Regions from separate parts of the Pseudomonas azotoformans genome, predicted to be linked through region 2. Evidence: predicted binding sites of a transcription regulator. Region 2 holds the regulator's gene; each other region holds the start of a gene.
What was found. The regulator sigma-54, encoded in region 2, starts transcription at its own class of promoters, with help from an activator protein. The targets are predictions, from matches to a motif close to ANTGGCATNNANNTTGCTNT.
Positions count from the first base shown of each region.

Region 1: the regulator sigma-54 is predicted to act here: its motif matches at 3,897-3,916, upstream of AYR47_RS30130 (circularly permuted type 2 ATP-grasp protein).
Region 3: the regulator sigma-54 is predicted to act here: its motif matches at 2,917-2,936, upstream of AYR47_RS22155 (circularly permuted type 2 ATP-grasp protein).

Region 1 covers NZ_CP014546.1:6,555,064-6,561,671, forward strand. The annotation lists gene AYR47_RS30115 (c-type cytochrome) at 1-655, shown strand, start outside; gene AYR47_RS30120 (transglutaminase family protein) at 700-1,503, opposite strand; gene AYR47_RS30125 (alpha-E domain-containing protein) at 1,500-2,450, opposite strand; gene AYR47_RS30130 (circularly permuted type 2 ATP-grasp protein) at 2,455-3,864, opposite strand; gene AYR47_RS30135 (ribonuclease E inhibitor RraB) at 4,279-4,620, opposite strand; gene AYR47_RS30140 (hypothetical protein) at 4,833-5,069, opposite strand; gene AYR47_RS30145 (START domain-containing protein) at 5,173-5,778, opposite strand; gene AYR47_RS30150 (YkgJ family cysteine cluster protein) at 5,833-6,087, opposite strand; gene AYR47_RS30155 (hypothetical protein) at 6,250-6,608, opposite strand, start outside.
Region 2 covers NZ_CP014546.1:2,529,906-2,536,513, reverse strand. The annotation lists gene AYR47_RS11750 (ATP-binding cassette domain-containing protein) at 1-489, opposite strand, end outside; gene AYR47_RS11745 (KpsF/GutQ family sugar-phosphate isomerase) at 787-1,761, shown strand; gene AYR47_RS11740 (KdsC family phosphatase) at 1,762-2,286, shown strand; gene lptC (LPS export ABC transporter periplasmic protein LptC) at 2,295-2,867, shown strand; gene lptA (lipopolysaccharide transport periplasmic protein LptA) at 2,854-3,387, shown strand; gene lptB (LPS export ABC transporter ATP-binding protein) at 3,387-4,112, shown strand; gene AYR47_RS11720 (RNA polymerase factor sigma-54) at 4,298-5,791, shown strand; gene hpf (ribosome hibernation-promoting factor, HPF/YfiA family) at 5,867-6,172, shown strand; gene ptsN (PTS IIA-like nitrogen regulatory protein PtsN) at 6,183-6,608, shown strand, end outside.
Region 3 covers NZ_CP014546.1:4,841,660-4,848,267, reverse strand. The annotation lists gene AYR47_RS22170 (aldo/keto reductase) at 1-725, opposite strand, end outside; gene AYR47_RS22165 (LysR family transcriptional regulator) at 839-1,759, shown strand; gene AYR47_RS33160 (hypothetical protein) at 1,763-1,897, opposite strand; gene AYR47_RS32720 (hypothetical protein) at 1,909-2,076, opposite strand; gene AYR47_RS22160 (hypothetical protein) at 2,146-2,691, opposite strand; gene AYR47_RS22155 (circularly permuted type 2 ATP-grasp protein) at 3,109-4,518, shown strand; partial or broken gene AYR47_RS22150 (alpha-E domain-containing protein) at 4,521-5,472, shown strand; gene AYR47_RS22145 (nuclear transport factor 2 family protein) at 5,581-6,009, shown strand; gene msrA (peptide-methionine (S)-S-oxide reductase MsrA) at 6,010-6,608, opposite strand, start outside.

The DNA of each region.
Region 1 (6,608 bases), 2.8 Mb from region 2:
CGTTTCCTACAAGCGCACCATGAGTTATCGCGCTGTGCCCTTGGCCGCGCTCCTACCGGGGCTGAAAGCTGAAAGCCACTTGCAGGCCGTTGCCCTGGATGGTTTCGCTGCCGAACTCACCGCTGCGCCGTTGCTGGAAACCCACGGATCACGCGCCTGGCTGGCGGTGGAAGATCCTGCCCAGCCATGGCCCGCATTGGCGGACGGCAAACCGAGTGCGGGGCCGTTCTACCTGGTGTGGACCGACCCGCAAGCCGGGCACATCAGCCCTGAGCAGTGGCCATTCCAGATCTCCGGGATCAAACAGTTGAAGACGGTTGCCGAGCGCTTTCCCGCACTGTTGCCGGACCCAAAGCTGGCAGCCAATGACCCGATCAACCAAGGCTTTGCGCTGTTCCAGAAAAATTGCCTGGCTTGCCATCGGCTGAACGGGGCCGGCGATGCGCAGGTAGGGCCGGACTTGAACATTCCGTATAACCCCACCGAGTATTTCGGTGGTGATTTCCTCAAGCGCTATATCCGTGACCCGCAGAGCTTGCGGCATTGGCCGCAGGCGAAGATGCCGGCGTTTGCTGCCAGTGTATTGCCGGACGGCGAGCTGGATTTGTTGGTGGGGTATTTGAAGCATATGGCCGGGCGTAAACAGCAACCTTAAACATCGGATGAGGAACCCTTGTGGCGAGCGGGCTCGCCACAAGGTCATTGCTGCTGGACGGAGATCACCGGCGTCGGCGCCACGAACACCTTGGCATGCATCTGCTCATGTCCACCGCCCCGCCGCATCCCACGCACCGGGCAGGCATCCAGGTAATCCAACCCCACCGCCAGCTTCAAATGCCGTTCCGGCCGTGCAAGCTGGTTGGTCACGTCAAAGCTGTACCATGCGTCATCCAGCCAGGCTTCAGCCCAAGCATGGCTGGCCAGGTGCGTGCTGTCCTCCGAGTACAAATACCCCGACACATACCGCGCTGGAATCCCCAGGCTGCGCGCGCATGCCAGGAACGCGTGGGTGTGGTCCTGGCACACGCCCGCACGGCCGGCGAAAGCCTGGGCGGCGCAGGTGTCGACTTCGGTGGCGCCGGGCGTGTAGACCATCGCCTGGTTGAGCGCGTGCATCAGGTCGATCAACGCGGTGCGGTCACGACGGTGATGGCATTGCTGGTCGGCAAAGCCGCGCAAGGCTTCGTCAGGTTCGGTCAGGCGGGTGCACCGCAGGAACGGGAACGCCGATTGGTGCTCATGTTCGGCCTCGCGCAACTCGTCGATGTCCACCTGGCCACGGGCGCCGATGATGATGGCGTCGTGGGGTTCATCCAGGGTCAGCACATGCAGGATGTTGCCGAACGGGTCCACTTGGGCGCGAACCGGACGCGGCAGGTCGAGTTGCCAACTGAGTACGTGCTGGCGTTCGCTGTCGTGGGGCGTCAGGCGCAGGTACTGGATGCTGGCACGGACCTGGTCTTCGTAGTGGTAGGTGGTTTCGTGGCTGATGGAGAGTCTCATGCCGCCTCCAGGTAGGAACTGTAGATGGCGTCGCCCAACTGGCGGACCAAGGGGATAAAGTCGGTCAGCCAGGCGTGCAGGCCTTCCTCGAGGATTTCATCGATGGCGGTGAAACGCAGGCGCGCGTCCATCTCGGCGGCCAGGCGCTGGGCCGGTCGACCGTTGAGGCCCGGCAGGCTGGCGAGGATCTGGTCGATCTCTTCGCTGCAGGCACGCAATGAGCGCGGCACATCGGCGCGCAACAGCAGCAACTCCGCCACTTGCCGCGCGCCGGGGGCATCGCGGTAAATCTCGGTGTAGGCCTCAAACGACGACAACGCACGCAACAAGGCGCTCCACTGATAGTAGGCGTGGGCGGTGCCATCGGTGACCGCTTCGGCGCGATCGCCGGCCATCTCATAGCGGGCGTCCAGCAAGCGCAGTGTGTTGTCGGCACGCTCGATAAAAGTGCCCAGGCGAATGAAGCGAAATGCATCGTTACGCATGATGGTGCCGTAGGTGGCGCCGCGAAACAGATGGGAACGCTCTTTGACCCACTCACAGAACCGGCTCATGCCATAACGGCTCAAGCCCTGCTGGGCAATGTCGCGAATATCCAGCCAGGTGGCGTTGATGTTTTCCCACATGTCGGCGGTAATTCGCCCACGCACCGCATGAGCGCTGGCCCGCGCAGCGCCGAGACAACTGTAGATGCTGGCCGGGTTGGCGGCATCCAGTGCAAAGAAGTGCAACAGACGTTCTGCGTGCAGTTCGCCGTGGCGTTCGAGGTAATCCTCCAGGGTGCCGGTGATCAACAGCGGCATGGCCAGTTCGTGCAGGCCATCGCCGCGCCCGTCCTGGGGCATCAGCGACAGCGAATAACTGACATCGAGCATGCGTGCGAGGTTTTCCGCACGTTCCAGGTAGCGCGACATCCAGTACAGATCTGAAGCAGTTCGACTCAACATGGCATCAGTCCTCCACCACCCAGGTGTCTTTGGTGCCGCCACCCTGGGACGAATTGACCACCAGCGAGCCCTCACGCAACGCCACGCGGGTCAAGCCGCCGGGGACCACACGGGTTTCCTTGCCGGATAACACGAACGGACGCAGATCGATATGACGCGGCGCAATGCCGTTTTCGACAAAGGTCGGGCAGGTGGATAAACACAGGGTCGGTTGGGCGATATAGGCGTGGGGCTTGGCCTTGATCCGGGCGCGGAAGGCTTCGATTTCCGCCGCAGTGGACGCTGGGCCCACCAGCATGCCGTAGCCGCCGGAGCCTTGGGTTTCCTTCACCACCAGGTCCGGCAGGTTGGCCAGCACGTGGGACAATTCGTCGGGCTTACGGCACTGGAAGGTAGGAACATTCTTCAGGATCGGCTCTTCGTCCAGGTAAAAACGGATCATCTCGGTGACGAAGGGGTACACCGACTTGTCATCCGCCACGCCGGTGCCGATGGCATTGGCCAATACCACATTGCCAGAGCGATAAGCCGCGAGCAGTCCCGGCACGCCGAGCATGGATTCGGGGTTGAAGGCCAACGGGTCGAGGAACGCGTCATCCAGACGACGGTAGATCACATCCACGGCCTTGGGCCCGTCAGTGGTGCGCATGAAGACGCGGTCATCACGCACGAACAGGTCGGCGCCCTCCACCAGTTCCACGCCCATTTCACGGGCCAGGAACGCATGCTCGAAGAACGCACTGTTGAAGCGACCTGGCGTCAATACAACCACGCTGGGGTTATCCAGGGGGCTGGAGCTTTTCAAGGTGTCGAGCAGCAAGTTGGGATAGTGATCGATCGGCGCGATTCGCTGGGCGGCGAACAGCTCGGGGAACAGGCGCATCATCATCTTGCGGTCTTCGAGCATGTAGCTGACGCCGCTCGGCGTACGCAGGTTGTCTTCCAGCACGTAGTACGTGCCGTCACCGTCGCGTACGAGGTCGACGCCGGAGATGTGGGAATAGAGGTCGCGGTGCAGGTCCAGCCCCTGCATCGCCAACTGGTATTGCTCGTTGGCCAGCACCTGTTCAGCGGGGATGATTCCGGCCTTGATGATGCGTTGTTCGTGGTACAGGTCGGCGAGAAACATGTTCAGCGCCTTGACCCGCTGGATACAGCCGCGCTCGACAATCCGCCATTCGCTGGCAGGGATACTGCGCGGGATGGTATCGAAGGGAATCAACCGCTCCGTACCCTGCTCGTCCCCGTAAAGCGTGAAGGTGATCCCGGCACGGTGAAACAGCAAATCGGCTTCCCGCCGGCGCTGAGCCAGCAATTCAGCAGGGGTTTCGGCCAACCAACGGGCGAACTCGCGGTAATGAGGCCGGACATGGCCTGCCCCATCGTACATTTCATCGTAATAAGTGCGGATCATGCCGAACTCCTTGTCACCCGGGCGCTAGAACCATCGCAAGGCCCGTGCCAGCGGCATAAACACTTAAAAATCAGTGAGTTGAATTAAAACCAGAATCCAGTCGCACCGTCCTGGTGCGCAGAATGCCCGGTGCATCGCCCGACGCTTCATCGCAATGCGGGCTTTGACTATCAACAGCATAGTCAGAGTTGATTTCACTGCCCGGCCAAGCCTGCGGATAATCGGCCCCATCTGCTGAACAGGACTCGTCCTACAGTTTCAGCGAACCGCTCTTCCCTTTAAGCCACCCTCTTGGGTGGCCTTTTTTTGGTGCGCAAAAATCGCGCGCAAGTTCCGAATATTTTCCCACGGCACAAACAAAATCGGCCGACCCAAAGGTCAGCCGATACGCTGTGTTTCTCATACTTCAAGCTGCTACATGGGTAACCCACGCACCTCCTGCTTCACGCCCCATCCCTCGATGATCCCGCCCAGCGGCTCGACCACCGCCCCAAAGTCTTGCTCGAAGTCGCCAATGCCGTCGTAGGTAGCGGACATGATCTTGCTCAGCTCCAGGTACCAGGCGCCATCGTCGCGCGCACTGACCTGGGCATTCAGGGATTCCCCACGAAACTCACCCGCAGCCCGGCGCGCACGTTCCTCATCCGGGAAAATGGCGTAGAACTCGATGGGGTGGAAACGCGAGAAGTCGAAACCGCCTTCTTTCATGCGGCGCAGAACGTTGGTGCTGATGTCTTCTTGATAGGCTGTGCTCATGAAAAGTGCTCCTCGAATTGATGGATAGACTTTCCGTGCTTCCCGAAGCCCACGCCTTACTGGCGTGGGAACTACGGCAACAACATCACCGCTGGAAAACAAGCATGTAGCTGACAAGACCAGAACTAGCGATTCATTCGCTGATCTCACTTGCAGAGTAGCGCGAAGCTATCACCTCCACCAGAGGTGCTTGAAGGGTGGACAGGGAATGTTCAGGCGGCGGGAGAGATGTCGAGGATCTGGATACTGTTCTGGTCTTTGAGGATCTTGACCGTAGGCTCGGGCTTGCGGCCCTCAAGGTCATTGAGGTCCAGCTCGGCGGCAACGGGCACCAGCTTGTTGCGAATCATGTATGCCGCATCTTCGAGGCTGGGCTTCTGCTCGCAGGTGAACTGCTCGACGGACTTCACGCCGTGATCATCAACGAAGGTAATCTGCCACTTTTGCATCGGTGCCTCCTCGATAAAACCCGTGTGTGGGCTTACCTTTATCTGGACCTTGGGGGCTCGGCAAACGTTCCACCCAAGGTTGGAGACACCTGATCAGCTGCGCTTACTTCTCAGCGTGTTCTTTCAAGGCTTTCAAGGTGTTGAACGGCGCGTCCACCACGAACTTGTTGGCCAGCCACGAGGGCACGCTGCCGCCTGGCTCGGTGTGAACCTGGTAGGTGACTTCGGTCTGGTTGTCGCCCTTAGGCACCAGTTTCCAGAAGCCGTCGACCTGGGCGACACGTACGTAGCCTTTTTCTTCCGGCTTGTAGGTCGGCACGCCTTCCAGCTTACGGGTCAACGTGCCGTCGGCCGCCTTGGTGGTGGTGATGTGCAGGTAGGAATCACGATCCGTCACAGGGAACGGGGCTTTGAATTGGGTGTAGGTCCAGCTCTCGTCGCCTTTTTTGTCGACAAGCTTCTGGGACTTGCACTCGTGGATCCAGGCACAGGCACCGGCGACGTCTTCCTGGAGTGCGACGATTTTGGCTACTGGCGCCTTGATCACGGTCACACCGCGATACGCCTTGTATTTGGAGCCGGCAATTTCGCTCAGGGACACCTTGATACCGTCTTCGTCCTTGGCGACTTGCCAATCCTCAGCCTGGGCAGTGGCAGCAAACAACACCGTAAACCCGCACACCACAGCCATTCGTTTCAGCGAACCCATTGTTGTATTCCTTATTGTCGAAGTTCCGAAAAAAAGTTCCGATAGTAAAGCCCATCAAGCCGCCGTCATCTGCTCCCACCAGCCGATCAAGCGGATCGCATCGGCCTGGTCGGTGCCGCAGACCTCGAGATCCGCCTTGAAATCACTGCACACTGCCGGTCGCTCCGGTTGGCCGAAAATCTGGCATAGCAGTTCGACCGACAGGTGCACACAGCGAACGCCCGCCGGTTTGCCCTGTGGCATTCCGGGTAATGGCGAACTGATGGAGGGGGCGATGCAGCATGCGCCACAGCCTTCACGGCAATTCATGACCAGCAGGTCCTCGACGACTCAATGTGGATGGCCGGGCTAGAGTACGCCCTAAAACAGCCGTTTTAAAATGGTCTAACAGGGGTTTTTCGCAGAAAACAAAAGTGACTGACCAGTCTCCGACACATGGTCGGCGGTCGACGTCACCTTTGTGGGAAAAGTTTACTGCTTGAATTCGAATTCCAACGCTGCACCTTCCACTTCGCGCCGTTCTTCGTTGCGCAATTGCAGCTTCATTTCATTGCTGAGCAAGCGGCCATTGATCTGGAAGGCGCTGTTGTCGGTGGGCTTCTCGCCGAACATCGGCGGCAACAGGGGCACGCTTTTGGGTTTGGGCATGGTGCCGATAGGCTGCAAGTGCCTGACCATGTCCGACGGCAGCGACAGGTCTAACTGTGCCGGTGGCAATTGCGTCTGCGTCACTTCGCGGGACGCCTTGGACTTACTGGCCGCACGTTTCTTGGCGGCGGCGGTGGTTTTTTTCACCGTTGGCGCTTGTTTTACGGGGGCTGGCTTTTTCG
Region 2 (6,608 bases):
CGGGTCGAGGGCGATGGCGCGCGCCAGGGCCACACGGCGCTTCATGCCGCCGGACAGTTCGTCAGGCATCAGGTCGATGGCACCGCGAAGCCCTACGGCCTGCAGTTTCAGCAACACAATGTCACGAATCATTTCATCGGACAGTTGGGTATGCACCCGCAGCGGAAAAGCCACGTTCTCGAACACGTCGAGGTCGGTAAACAGCGCACCGCTCTGGAACAGCACGCCCATATGCTTGCGCGCATCGAACAGATCGCTGCGCGACAGCGTCGGCAGGTTCTGGCCATTGACCCACACTTCGCCGGCACTGGGCCGCAATTGCATGCCCATCAGGCGCAACAGGGTGGTCTTGCCGCAACCGGAAGGCCCCATGATGCCCGTGACCTTGCCGCGCGGAATGCGGATATCGACGTTATTGAAGATGCTGCGCGTCCCGCGCTTGAAGGTCAGTCCCTTCAGCTCGACCGCGTAGGCGTTATCGGCACTCATCTAAACTCCTTGGGATGCAGCCTCTCACTCAGACACCACGCTTGCGACAAACGTTTGCAACCGTTGTGCAATAGTTGGCACGTGGGCTGGGCGGACCGAACTGGCGGCGAACTATATCACTGCTGGTACAAGGCGCCCAAGGCCGGAACAGCGCTTGTTCAGATTGGGGACAGGGAAAAATCGTTGCTTAGGATGAATCTCAGGCGCATTGCGAACAAACCCTGACGAACTAGCGTGAGGGAATTGATCATTACCGCTATAATCGCCGACTTTTCGTCAGGCTATACGATTTCAGACATGAGCCAATCCAGCGACCTTATTCAATCCGCACAACGCACCATCCGCCTCGAGCTTGAAGCCGTAGAAGGCTTGCTGGCGCATATCGACGCAGATTTCGTACGCGCCTGCGAGATGATTCTGGCCAGCAAAGGCCGCGTTGTCGTGGTCGGTATGGGCAAGTCGGGCCACGTCGGCAACAAGATCGCCGCCACCTTGGCCAGCACCGGGACCACCGCTTTTTTCGTGCACCCGGCCGAAGCCAGCCACGGCGACATGGGCATGATCACCAAGGATGACATTATCCTGGCGCTGTCCAACTCCGGCACAACCAACGAAATCGTGACCCTGCTGCCGCTGATCAAGCGCCTGGGCATCCAGATGATCAGCCTCACCGGCAATCCGGATTCGACGCTGGCCAAGGCCGCCGAAGTGAACCTGAATGTTCACGTGGCCCACGAAGCCTGCCCGCTGAACCTGGCACCTACCTCCTCCACCACCGCCGCACTGGTGATGGGCGACGCCCTGGCCGTGGCGCTGCTGGAAGCCCGCGGGTTTACCGCGGAAGACTTCGCGTTTTCCCATCCGGGTGGCGCCTTGGGCCGTCGCCTGCTGTTGAAAGTGGAAAACGTCATGCATTCCGGTGATGAATTGCCCCACGTCCAGCGCGGCACCTTGCTGAAGGACGCGCTGATGGAAATGACCCGCAAGGGCTTGGGCATGACCGTGATCCTGGAAGCCGACGGCCGCCTGGCCGGGGTCTTCACCGACGGCGACCTGCGCCGCACCCTGGACCGCACCATTGATATCCACACCGCCACCATCGACGCGGTGATGACCCCCCACGGCAAGACCGCCCGTCCCGAGATGCTGGCAGCCGAAGCCTTGAAAATCATGGAAGACCACAAGATCGGCGCACTGGTGGTGGTCGATGGCAATGACCACCCGATCGGCGCCCTGAACATGCACGACTTGCTGCGTGCGGGAGTGATGTAAATGACCAGCGACCTGTTGCAACGCGGCAAGAACATCAAACTGGCGATTTTCGACGTTGATGGCGTGCTGACCGATGGCCGCCTGTACTTCCTCGAAGACGGCAGCGAATTCAAGACGTTCAACACCCTCGACGGCCAGGGCATCAAGATGCTGATGGCGTCGGGCGTGCAAACGGCGATTATCAGCGGCCGGAAAACCCCCGTTGTGGAACGCCGCGCACAAAACCTGGGGATTCCTCACCTGTATCAGGGCCGCGAGGATAAACTGGTGGTTCTGGACGAGCTTCTTGGCCAACTCAACCTAAGCTATGAGCAGGTCGCCTATTTGGGCGATGACCTGCCAGACCTGCCGGTGATCCGTCGAGTGGGCTTGGGCATGGCCGTCGCCAATGCGGCGGCGTTTGTTCGCGAGCACGCCCATGGCATCACCACCGCCCGTGGCGGCGAAGGTGCCGCCCGCGAGTTCTGCGAGCTGATTCTGCGTGCCCAGGGCAGCCTTGAAGCGGCCCACGCCGCCTACTTATAGAGCGTTTTATGCTGAGCAAAAAGATTCGCAACTTCCTGCTATTCGGGGTCATCGCCGCGCTGTTCCTGGCGGTGGGCTACTGGAATATCAGCCCGGAGCGCTTTCTCGACCAGCCTGCTGCGCAGGTTGACGAGGGGGCTATCGACTATTACGCCACCAATGCCAAGAGCGTGCAGTTCCTGCCCGACGGCAAGGTGCAGTACGAGATGACCTCGGACAAGGTCGAGCACGTCAAGGCCAGCGAAATCACCCTGCTGACCAACCCGGACATGAATATTTACCGCGGCACCGAGTTCCCGTGGCACGTCACCAGCAAGCGTGGCGAGGTCAACCCGGACGGTACCGAGGTGGAACTGATCGACTCGGTGCGCGTTGCGCGCACTGACGATAAAAATCGTGAGACCGTGATTACCAGCAGTCGCATGACCGTATTCCCGCAGAAGCAATATGCGCAGACCGAGCAAGACGTTAGAATCGACGGCGCTGGCGGTGTATCGACTGGCAAGGGAATGAAAGCGTATTTGAAAGAAAGCAGGATACACCTGCTATCGAACGTAAGAGGACAGTATGAGGCTCGTTAAAACTCTCCCTATTTTGCTCGGCCTGGGCGCAGCACTGGGAAGCGTGAGCGCCTGGGCTCTGCCGAACGATAGCCAGCAGCCGATCCACATCTCGGCCGACGATGCGCAGCTGGATGACAAGCAAGGCGTTGCCACCTACACCGGCGGCGTGATCATCACCCAGGGTTCGATGAAAATCACCGGTAATACCGTGACGCTTACGCGCACCAAGACCGGCGATATCGATGTCGTGACCTCGGTAGGCAACCTGGCTTACTTCGAACAGAAGCAGTCGCCCACCGACACGGGCCCGATGAAAGGCTATGGCAAGACAATCCAGTACCACGCCCAGCAAAACCGCATCGTACTGATCGACCAGGCCAAGGTGCTCAGCCCCGATGGCAACTCCACGGAAGGTGAGAAAATCACCTATGACACCGTGAAACAGATCGCTAACGCCGGTCGTGCCAATGGCAACAAGGTCACCGCGCCTCGTCCACGCATCGACATGGTTATCCAGCCGAAGAAGAAGGCCGAGTAATGGCAACCCTGAAAGCCCAGCATCTGGCCAAGGCCTATAAAAGCCGTCAGGTCGTGCGCGACGTCAGCCTGTCGATCGACAGCGGCCAGATCGTCGGCTTGCTCGGCCCCAACGGCGCCGGCAAGACCACTTGCTTCTACATGATCGTCGGCCTGGTCCAGGCGGACCAGGGTCGCGTCCTGATCGACGACCTCGACGTGAGCCACCAGCCGATGCACGGCCGTGCGCGCGCCGGTATCGGCTATCTTCCGCAGGAGGCGTCGATCTTCCGCAAACTGTCGGTCGCCGATAACATCATGGCGATCCTCGAGACCCGCAAGGAGCTCGACCGTGATGGCCGTCGCAAGGAGCTGGAAAGCCTGCTGCAGGAATTCCACATCAACCACATCCGCGACAACCTCGGTATGAGCTTGTCTGGTGGTGAGCGTCGCCGTGTGGAAATCGCCCGCGCCCTGGCTACGGCACCCAAGTTCATCCTGCTGGACGAACCGTTTGCCGGCGTTGACCCGATCTCGGTCGGCGACATCAAGCAGATCATCCACCACCTCAAGGCCAAGGGCATTGGCGTGTTGATCACCGACCACAACGTCCGTGAGACCCTCGATATCTGCGAAACCGCGTATATCGTCAACGATGGTCAACTGATCGCCGAAGGTGATTCCGCTACCATCCTGGCCAACGAACTGGTCAAGGAAGTGTACCTGGGTCACGAGTTCCGCCTGTAAACACCGTGGTGTCACGGCCGTTTGCCGAGGTGCGCGGGAGTCAATGAAAACCTCCGGATTTTTATTGTTACCGCGCTCTAGGCAAAGCCCCCGACATCAGGCATATAATTTGCTTATGTTTGGCGCTCACGCGCCCTGTCGTGGATGGCGCATTGCGCCGGCGAATAAGGTGTTAAGCCCCTGCCATGAAACCATCGCTAGTCCTGAGAATGGGCCAGCAGCTGACGATGACACCGCAGCTGCAACAGGCCATCCGCCTGCTCCAATTGTCGACCTTGGACCTGCAACAGGAAATCCAGGAGGCCCTGGAGTCCAATCCGATGCTCGAACGCCAGGAAGAAGGCGACGACTTCGATAACGCAGACCCGCTGGCCGATAACATCGAGCAAAAACCCAATTCCGACGTGCAGGAACCCTCCTATCAGGAAACCGCCCCTACGGTGGATAACCTCGAGGAAGGCGAATGGAACGAACGCATCCCCAACGAGCTTCCTGTCGACACGGCCTGGGAAGACGTCTACCAGACCAGCGCCAGCAGCCTACCCAGCAACGACGATGACGAGTGGGACTTCACCACCCGCACCTCCGCCGGTGAAAGCCTGCAGAGCCATTTGCTGTGGCAACTGAACCTGGCGCCGATGTCGGACACCGACCGTCTGATCGCCGTGACCCTGATCGATTGCATCAACAACCAGGGTTATCTAGACGAGACGCTTGAAGAGATTCTTGAAGCCTTCGACCCGGAACTGGATATCGAGCTGGACGAGATTGAAGCCGTCCTGCACCGCATCCAGCAGTTCGAGCCTGCTGGAATCGGCGCGCGCACTCTCAGCGAATGCCTGCTGCTGCAATTGCGCCAACTGCCAGCCAAGACACCTTGGCTCGCCGAGGCCCAGCGTCTGGTCACCGATTACATCGACCTGCTGGGCAGCCGCGACTACAGCCAGTTGATGCGCCGCATGAAGCTCAAGGAAGACGACCTGCGCCAGGTCATCGAGCTGGTACAGAGCCTCAACCCGCGCCCAGGCTCGCAAATCGAGTCCAGCGAAGCCGAATACGTGGTGCCTGACGTGATCGTGCGCAAGGACAACGAGCGCTGGCTGGTGGAGCTGAACCAGGAGTCGGTGCCACGCCTGCGGGTCAATCCGCAATATGCCGGTTTCGTGCGTCGCGCCGACACCAGCGCCGACAACACCTTCATGCGCAACCAGTTGCAGGAAGCGCGCTGGTTCATCAAGAGCCTGCAAAGCCGCAACGAAACCCTGATGAAAGTGGCCACCCAGATCGTCGAGCACCAGCGCGGCTTCCTGGAGTACGGCGACGAAGCCATGAAACCGCTGGTGCTGCATGACATCGCCGAAGCGGTGGGCATGCATGAATCGACGATTTCCCGGGTCACCACGCAGAAATTCATGCATACCCCACGGGGTATTTATGAACTGAAATACTTTTTCTCAAGCCACGTCAGCACCTCCGAAGGCGGTGAATGCTCGTCCACGGCGATCCGCGCGATCATCAAAAAACTGGTTGCCGCGGAAAATCAGAAAAAGCCATTGAGTGACAGTAAGATCGCTGGTTTACTGGAGGCACAAGGCATTCAGGTCGCCCGTCGAACCGTCGCCAAGTACCGCGAGTCCCTCGGGATCGCGCCTTCCAGCGAGCGTAAGCGTTTGATGTGACGGGCGGGCCACAGCGTTCCAGTGGTGGGTATTCCTGCCCACCGCTTTATGCACTGGCAACGAAGGAGAAGCTGTATGCAAGTCAACATCAGTGGACACCAGCTGGAAGTCACCAAACCCCTGCGTGAATACACCGAAAGCAAGCTGAACAAGCTGGCAGGGCATTTTGACAAAATCACCAACGTGCAGGTCATCATGGAGGTCGATAAGCTCAAGCAGAAAATCGAGGCCACCCTGCACGTACCGAATGCAAAGCTGGTCGCCAATGCGGAGCATGAAGACATGTACGCGGCGATTGACTCGCTCTACGACAAGCTTGACCGCCAACTCATAAAGCATAAGGAAAAGAATCTGCACCTGATGCAAGGTACAGGTCGTTAACCCTCCCCCCATGATCCGACTTGAAACCATCCTGACCCCCGGCCGTTCCCTCGTGAACGTGCCGGGCGGCAGCAAGAAGAAAGCCCTCGAACAAATTGCCAACCTGATCGCGCGCGAAGTGCCGGATCTGGAGATGCAAGATGTCTTCGACGCGCTGATTGCCCGTGAAAAACTCGGTTCCACCGGTTTTGGCAACGGCATCGCCATTCCTCACTGCCGTCTCAAGGGCTGCGAAACCCCCGTCAGCGCCCTGCTGCACCTGGAAGCCCCCATTGATTTCGATGCGATCGACGGCGCCCCGGTTGACCTGCTGTTCGTTCTGCTGGTCCCGCAAGCCGCCACCGATGCGCACCTGGAACTGCTCCGGCAGATCGCCAGCATGCTCGACCGCAAGGAAGTACGTGACAAACTGCGCAGTGCCAGCAGCAACGAGGCG
Region 3 (6,608 bases), 2.3 Mb from region 2:
AGGTATTGTTCGAAACGCGGCGCCTTGAACTTGGGGTCGAGCTTGCGTACGTCATCGCCAACAAAGCGGGTGGCCGAGTGCATGCTGCCGCTCAGTAAACCTCGGCACAGCGGGCCGTAGGCCAACACCACCAGCGAATGCTGCTTGGCGTAGGGCAGGATGTCGCTGTCGATGGCCCGTTCGAACAGGTTATAGGGCGGCTGCACCGTGGCCAGTGCGGTGTACTGGCTGAAATCGTCCATTTGCGCGGAAGAATAGTTGCTCACGCCGACCGCGAGGATCTTGCCTTCACGGCGCAGGCGTTCCAGTTCATCAGCGGTTTCTTCCTGGGCCACCAGCGGGTCGGGCCAGTGGATCTGGTACAGGTCGATGTAGTCGGTTTGCAGGCGCACCAGGGAATCTTCGACTTCCTTGCGGATGCGCTGGGCCGTGGCGTTGCGCCGGGGTGTGCCGGTGTCCCATTGCAGCCCGGCCTTGGTCGCGATCACCGCGCTGTGGCGCACGCCGCGCAGGGCTTTGCCGATCAGCTCTTCGGACAGGCCAAAACCGTACACGGGCGCGGTGTCGATCAAGTTGATACCGATGGCCAGGGCATGGCGCAGCGTGCGGATGGCTTGTTCATTATCCGCCCCACCCCACAGGTGCCCGCCCATGGACCAGGTGCCGAGGGCAATCCGCGAGACCGTTTGGTCGATGCCGGCAATTCTGATGGTCTCAACGTGCATAAAAAAATCCCATGGCGCGCAATAATGCTTAGAAAAACAATTACTCTAAATCATCTACGGTTGAATCGGGCTCAACGCCGCATACAGCCGAATTCCCGCTCAAGAGACTTGAAATGGCTGCTTTCAACCGCTCCGAATTGGCTGATCTCAACGTGTTCATGGCGATCATCCGCCGCCGCAGCTTCCGCCACGCCGCCCATGAACTGGGGGTGACCACCTCGGCGTTGAGCCACACCATGCGCAACCTGGAAACCCGCCTGGGCGTCAAGCTGCTCTATCGCACCAGCCGCGCCGTGGAACCCACCGATGCGGGCTCCCTGTTGGCGGAAAAACTCCTCCAGGGGTTTGCCACCATCAAGGACGGCCTCGACACCCTGGAGTTGTACCGCGAGGCACCGATCGGCCGCCTGCGCCTGAATGTGCCACGGGACGCGGCGGTCTTGCTGCTGGCGCCGATTCTTGGGGACTTTTGCGCGGCTTACCCGCAACTGCGCCTGGACCTGATCGTGCAGGACCAGATGATCGACATCATCGCTGAAGGTTACGACGCGGGTATCCGCTACGGTGCCACCGTGCCCCAGGACATGGTCGCTGTACCGCTGACGGCTGAGCTGCGCTGGATCATGGTCGCCTCCCCCACCTATCTCGCCCGACGGGGCACGCCCCAGGCCCCCAAGGACTTGCTGGAGCATGCCTGCATCCGCATGTACCTGGGCGACAAGACCACCTACAAGTGGGAATTGGGCAACGGCACACGGCAACAACGCATCGACGTGCCCGGCCACTTCAGCGCGGCCGATACCGAGACTATCGTCAATGCCGCGCTGCAAGGGGTGGGGATTGCCTACTGCCTGTCCAATCGTGTGGAGCAGGAGCTGAAAGAGGGGCGCCTGGTGGAGGTGATGCCTGACTGGGCCTGCATGGGCGAGCCGCTGTGCATGTATTACCCCAGCCGGCGCCAGTCACAGCCGGGGTTGCGGCAGTTGATGGATATGATCCGGATGAAAACCATTGGCTCACAGATGATCGAGTGACGCTCAGTCCTGGTTTTCGGTATTGCCCACATCCGCCGCGTCATCCAGATCGTTGAGCGGCACTTCTGCATCGTCCATCAGTGAACCCGGGTCTTCGTTACCTGGGTCGTTGAGTTCATCGTCGAGTTCTTTGGACATGACCGTCTCCTCTAACCGCCTTGGGTGTCGATATCGGCATCGGTTTCAGGCTTGGGCTCAGGCTTGGGCTTGGGCTTGAAGTCTGGACTGTAGTCGTTTTCCTTGGCCTTGGGGTCTTTGGCCGGAACCGGGTCTTTGGGCGCATCCGCACCGGTGGCGGGTTGTTTGTCTGTGCTCATGGTTACCTCTCGGAAAATATCGCCTGGGTAGAGTTAAGGTCATGCCCAGGGCGGTGAAGTTCCATCGGCTTACGACCCTGGGTTGTCGACCTGAATGTAAAACGCATAAGCGGCGAGCAATACCCAGAACACCATGAACAGCCACGGCGCGCGCATGGAGAACAGCAGCGACTTGCGATAGCCCTTGTGGGACGACTCCATTTCGGAAAACAGCGGTGACTCGTCGTACGCCATGCCCATTACCGGCTCGCTGCGCAACAACTCGCTTTGCTTGAAGTGCCAGTGGTCGATGATGTCATACGCCGCGCGTATCCCTGGCCAGGCGTTGAGGGAACTGAGGATGCCCAGCGCCGCGAGGAAAATCGGCACCACCACGGTGAACAGCTTGCCCCACTCGGGGTTGAGGTTGCCCATGCCGGAGACGAAGGCGATCACCAGGAAGGACTGCGCGGTGAGATAGGCGTCCGTACGGTTGGCGAGAATGGTGGTTTCGTATTGGATTTCACGCCGGTAGAAGTCCAGGCGGTCCTTGGGCGAACCGAAGATCTTGGCGTTGTGTTCGCTGTGATCGGGCAGGCTCGATTCCGGTGTCTCTGGTGAAATGATTCTGGGCACGTCGGTGCTCCATGCAGGTTCGTGTGCTGTTAGAAGAATCGCGGGCGGATGAAGTTCAAGTTTGTTCGTGCACCAAGTCGGAGCATGGGGTGCACTGTAGTGAGCGGGCTTGCCCCGCGCTGGAGTGCGTAGCGCTCCCGCTTTTGGTGGGGCCGCTGCGCAGCCCAGCGCGAGGCAAGCCCGCTCACTACAAAAGCCTGTCAGCTGGACAGCTTGAATAGGGTTTCCGGCACAAGCATTGCTTTATCCATTCATCTGCCCGGATACAGGAGCATTGGTTACCCCCCGACCCAGAGCCGACCCCCATAAGAAAGTAAGGACCAGGCCCATTGGCACCCACCGCCACGGGCTCATAAAAAATGCGTTTTTTGAAACGGCAGTGCCACCTGTTCCCCTCGGCACTGACAAGGTACTGGAATGGCTCGATCTTTCTTTGATGAAATGAATGACGCAAACGGCGTGTGCCGTGCGCATTACCAGGATTTTTCCCGCTGGCTGGCGAATACGCCGCCGGAACTGCTGGCCCAGCGTCGCCGTGAAGCCGATTTGCTGTTCCACCGCGCCGGAATCACCTTCACCTTGTATGGCGACGAGCAAGACACCGAGCGCCTGATCCCCTTCGACATCATCCCGCGCAGCATCCCCGCCAGTGAGTGGAGCGTGATCGAACGCGGCTGCATCCAGCGCGTCAACGCGCTGAACATGTTCCTCGCCGACATCTACCACGACCAGCGCATCATCAAGGCCGGGATCATTCCGGCAGACCAGGTGCTGGGCAACGAGGGTTACCAGAAGGCCATGGTCGGGCTGGACCTGCACCGCGACATCTATTCGCACATTTCCGGCGTGGACCTGGTGCGCGATGGCGACGGCACCTACTACGTGCTGGAAGACAACCTGCGCACCCCCAGCGGTGTGAGCTATATGCTCGAAGACCGCAAGATGATGATGCGCCTGTTCCCCGAGGTGTTCGCCAAGCAGCGCATCGCACCGGTGGACCACTACCCCAACCTGCTGCTCAAGACCCTGAAAAGCTCAAGCCGCCTGGACAACCCCAACGTGGTGGTGCTGACGCCCGGTCGCTTCAACAGCGCGTTCTTCGAGCATGCGTTTCTGGCCCGTGAAATGGGCGTTGAGTTGGTTGAGGGTGCGGACCTATTCGTGCAGGACCTCAAGGTGTTCATGCGCACCACCGACGGCCCCAAGCCAGTGGATGTGATCTACCGGCGTATCGACGACGCTTTTCTCGACCCCAAGGCCTTCAACCCTGAGTCGATGCTCGGCGTGCCCGGTCTGGTCGCCGCCTATTGCGCAGGCAATGTGGTGCTGGCCAATGCCATCGGCACCGGCGTGGCCGACGACAAATCTATCTACCCCTATGTGCCGGAAATGATCCGTTTCTACCTGGACGAAGAACCGGTGTTACAGAACGTACCGACTTTCCAGTGCCGTAAGCCGGATGAACTGTCCCACGTGCTGGCCAACCTGCCGGAATTGGTGGTCAAGGAAACCCAGGGCTCCGGCGGTTACGGCATGCTGGTCGGCCCGGCCTCCAGCGCCGCCGAGATTGAGGATTTCCGCCAACGCATCAAGGCCAGGCCCCACGCCTACATTGCCCAGCCGACGTTGAGCCTCTCCACCTGCCCGACCTTTGTCGAAAGCGGCATCGCCCCACGGCATATCGACCTGCGGCCGTTTGTACTCTCGGGCAAGGAAACCCGCCTGGTGCCCGGTGGCCTCACCCGCGTGGCGCTGAAGGAAGGCTCGTTGATCGTCAACTCGTCGCAAGGCGGCGGAACCAAGGACACCTGGGTGGTGGAGGGCTGAGTATGTTGAGTAGAACCGCCGCAGATCTGTACTGGATGTCCCGTTACCTGGAGCGCGCCGAGAACCTGGCGCGCATGCTCGAAGTCAGTTATTCCCTGTCATTGATGCCCCAGGGCCGGGCGCAGTGACGGCCTCGATGAGCTGGCCATGTCGTTGCTCAGCAGCGGCACCCTGGACAGTTACCTGGAGCGCCATAAACAGCTGGACGCCGAGCGCATGCTGCACTTTTTCGCCCTCGACGAAGAAAACCCGGCGAGCATCTACAACTGCCTGCGCGCCGCACGCGGCAATGCCCACGCGGTACGCGGGCGCATCACCGCCGACATGTGGGAAAACCTCAACGCCACCTGGCTGGAAATGCGCAGCATCGCCGCCGGCGGCCTGGCGCGGCATGGCATCAGTCACTTCTGTGATTGGGTCAAGCAGCGCTCGCACCTGTTCCGGGGGGCGACGTCCGGGACGATCATGCGCAATGACGCCTATCGGTTTATCCGCCTGGGCACCTTTGTCGAGCGCGCCGACAACACCCTGCGCCTGCTGGATGCGCGGTACGAGATGTTTGGCGAGGAGTCGGAAGAAGTCAGCGACTTGTCGGCACGCGGTTATTACCAGTGGAGCGCCCTGCTCCGCGCGTTGTCGTCGTTCGAGGCGTATACCGAGCTGTACCCGAATGCATTGAATGCCCGCTCCGTGTCCGAGTTGCTGCTGTTGCGCAGTGATGTGCCGCGTTCGTTGCATGCCTGCATCGAAGAACTGAGCCATATCCTGGCGGACCTGCCCGGCAGTTATGGGCGCACGGCGCAGCGTTTGGCAGCGGAGTTCGAGGCGCGGCTGAGGTATACCGGTATCGATGAGATTCTTGAGGAGGGATTGCACGCCCGTCTCACGGACTTTATCGACACCGTGCGCGAGTTGGCGCGGGCGATTCACAGCTCGTACCTGGAGATGGTCTAAGTGCGCTTAGGTCACTTATCTGTAAGTTAGGGTGATTGACCCTGTTTGGATACCGCTCTTATGTTGGGCAGGTGAAATACCTTCCCACCATAAGAACAGGTACAGAACATGTCCGAACTCACGCTCAACACTGCAGCGGCACACACCCTGCAACGCTGGCATGCCATGTTGGCCAATCGTGACCTCAAGGCCCTGCCCGAACTGTTGGCGCCCGACGCCGTCTTCCGCTCACCTATGGCTCATACGCCCTACCCCGGCGCGCCGGTGGTGTCGATGATCCTCAATACGGTAATCAACGTCTTTGAAGACTTTACTTATCACCGTGAACTCGCTACCGGCGATGGCCTGAGTGTGGTGCTGGAATTCAGCGCACGCGTGGGCGACAAGCAGCTCAAGGGCATCGACCTGATCCGCTTCAACGAACACGGGCAGATCATTGAGTTTGAAGTGATGGTCCGCCCGTTGAGCGGGCTGCAAGCCCTGGGTGAGGAAATGGGCCGGCGCCTGGCACCTTACCTGGCCAAGGCCAAAGGCTGATTACTGGTTTTTCACCAGCACCGGCTCGGCGCTGTATTGCGTCGGAAACAGCTTTTTCAGTTGCGCCACTTTCGGCAGGTCGTTGATCACGATGTAGGGGTAGGACGGGTTCTCGGTGAGGAAGTCCTGATGGTAGGACTCCGCCGGGTAGAACGCCTTGCCCATTTCGATCTGGGTGACGATGGGTTTGTCGAAGGATTTAGCGGCATCCAACTGGGCGATGTAGGCCTGGGCGACTTTTTGCTGCTCGGCATTCTGCGCGAAGATTGCAGATCGGTATTGGGTGCCGGTGTCTGGGCCCTGGCGGTTGAGTTCGGTGGGGTTGTGGGCGACCGAGAAGTAGATCTGCAGCAGTTTGCCGTAGCTGACTGTGCTTGGGTCGTAGGTGACGGACACGGACTCGGCGTGGCCGGTATCGCCCTCGCTGACCGCTTCATATTGCGCGGTACTCGCCGCCCCACCGTCGTAGCCTGAGACGGCGTTTTTCACGCCTTGCACATGTTGGAATACCCCCTGCACACCCCAGAAACAGCCACCGGCGAACACGGCGGTTTGCAGGTTGCCTGAGGTTGCAGGCAGGTCGAGGGCCGGCGGCGCGA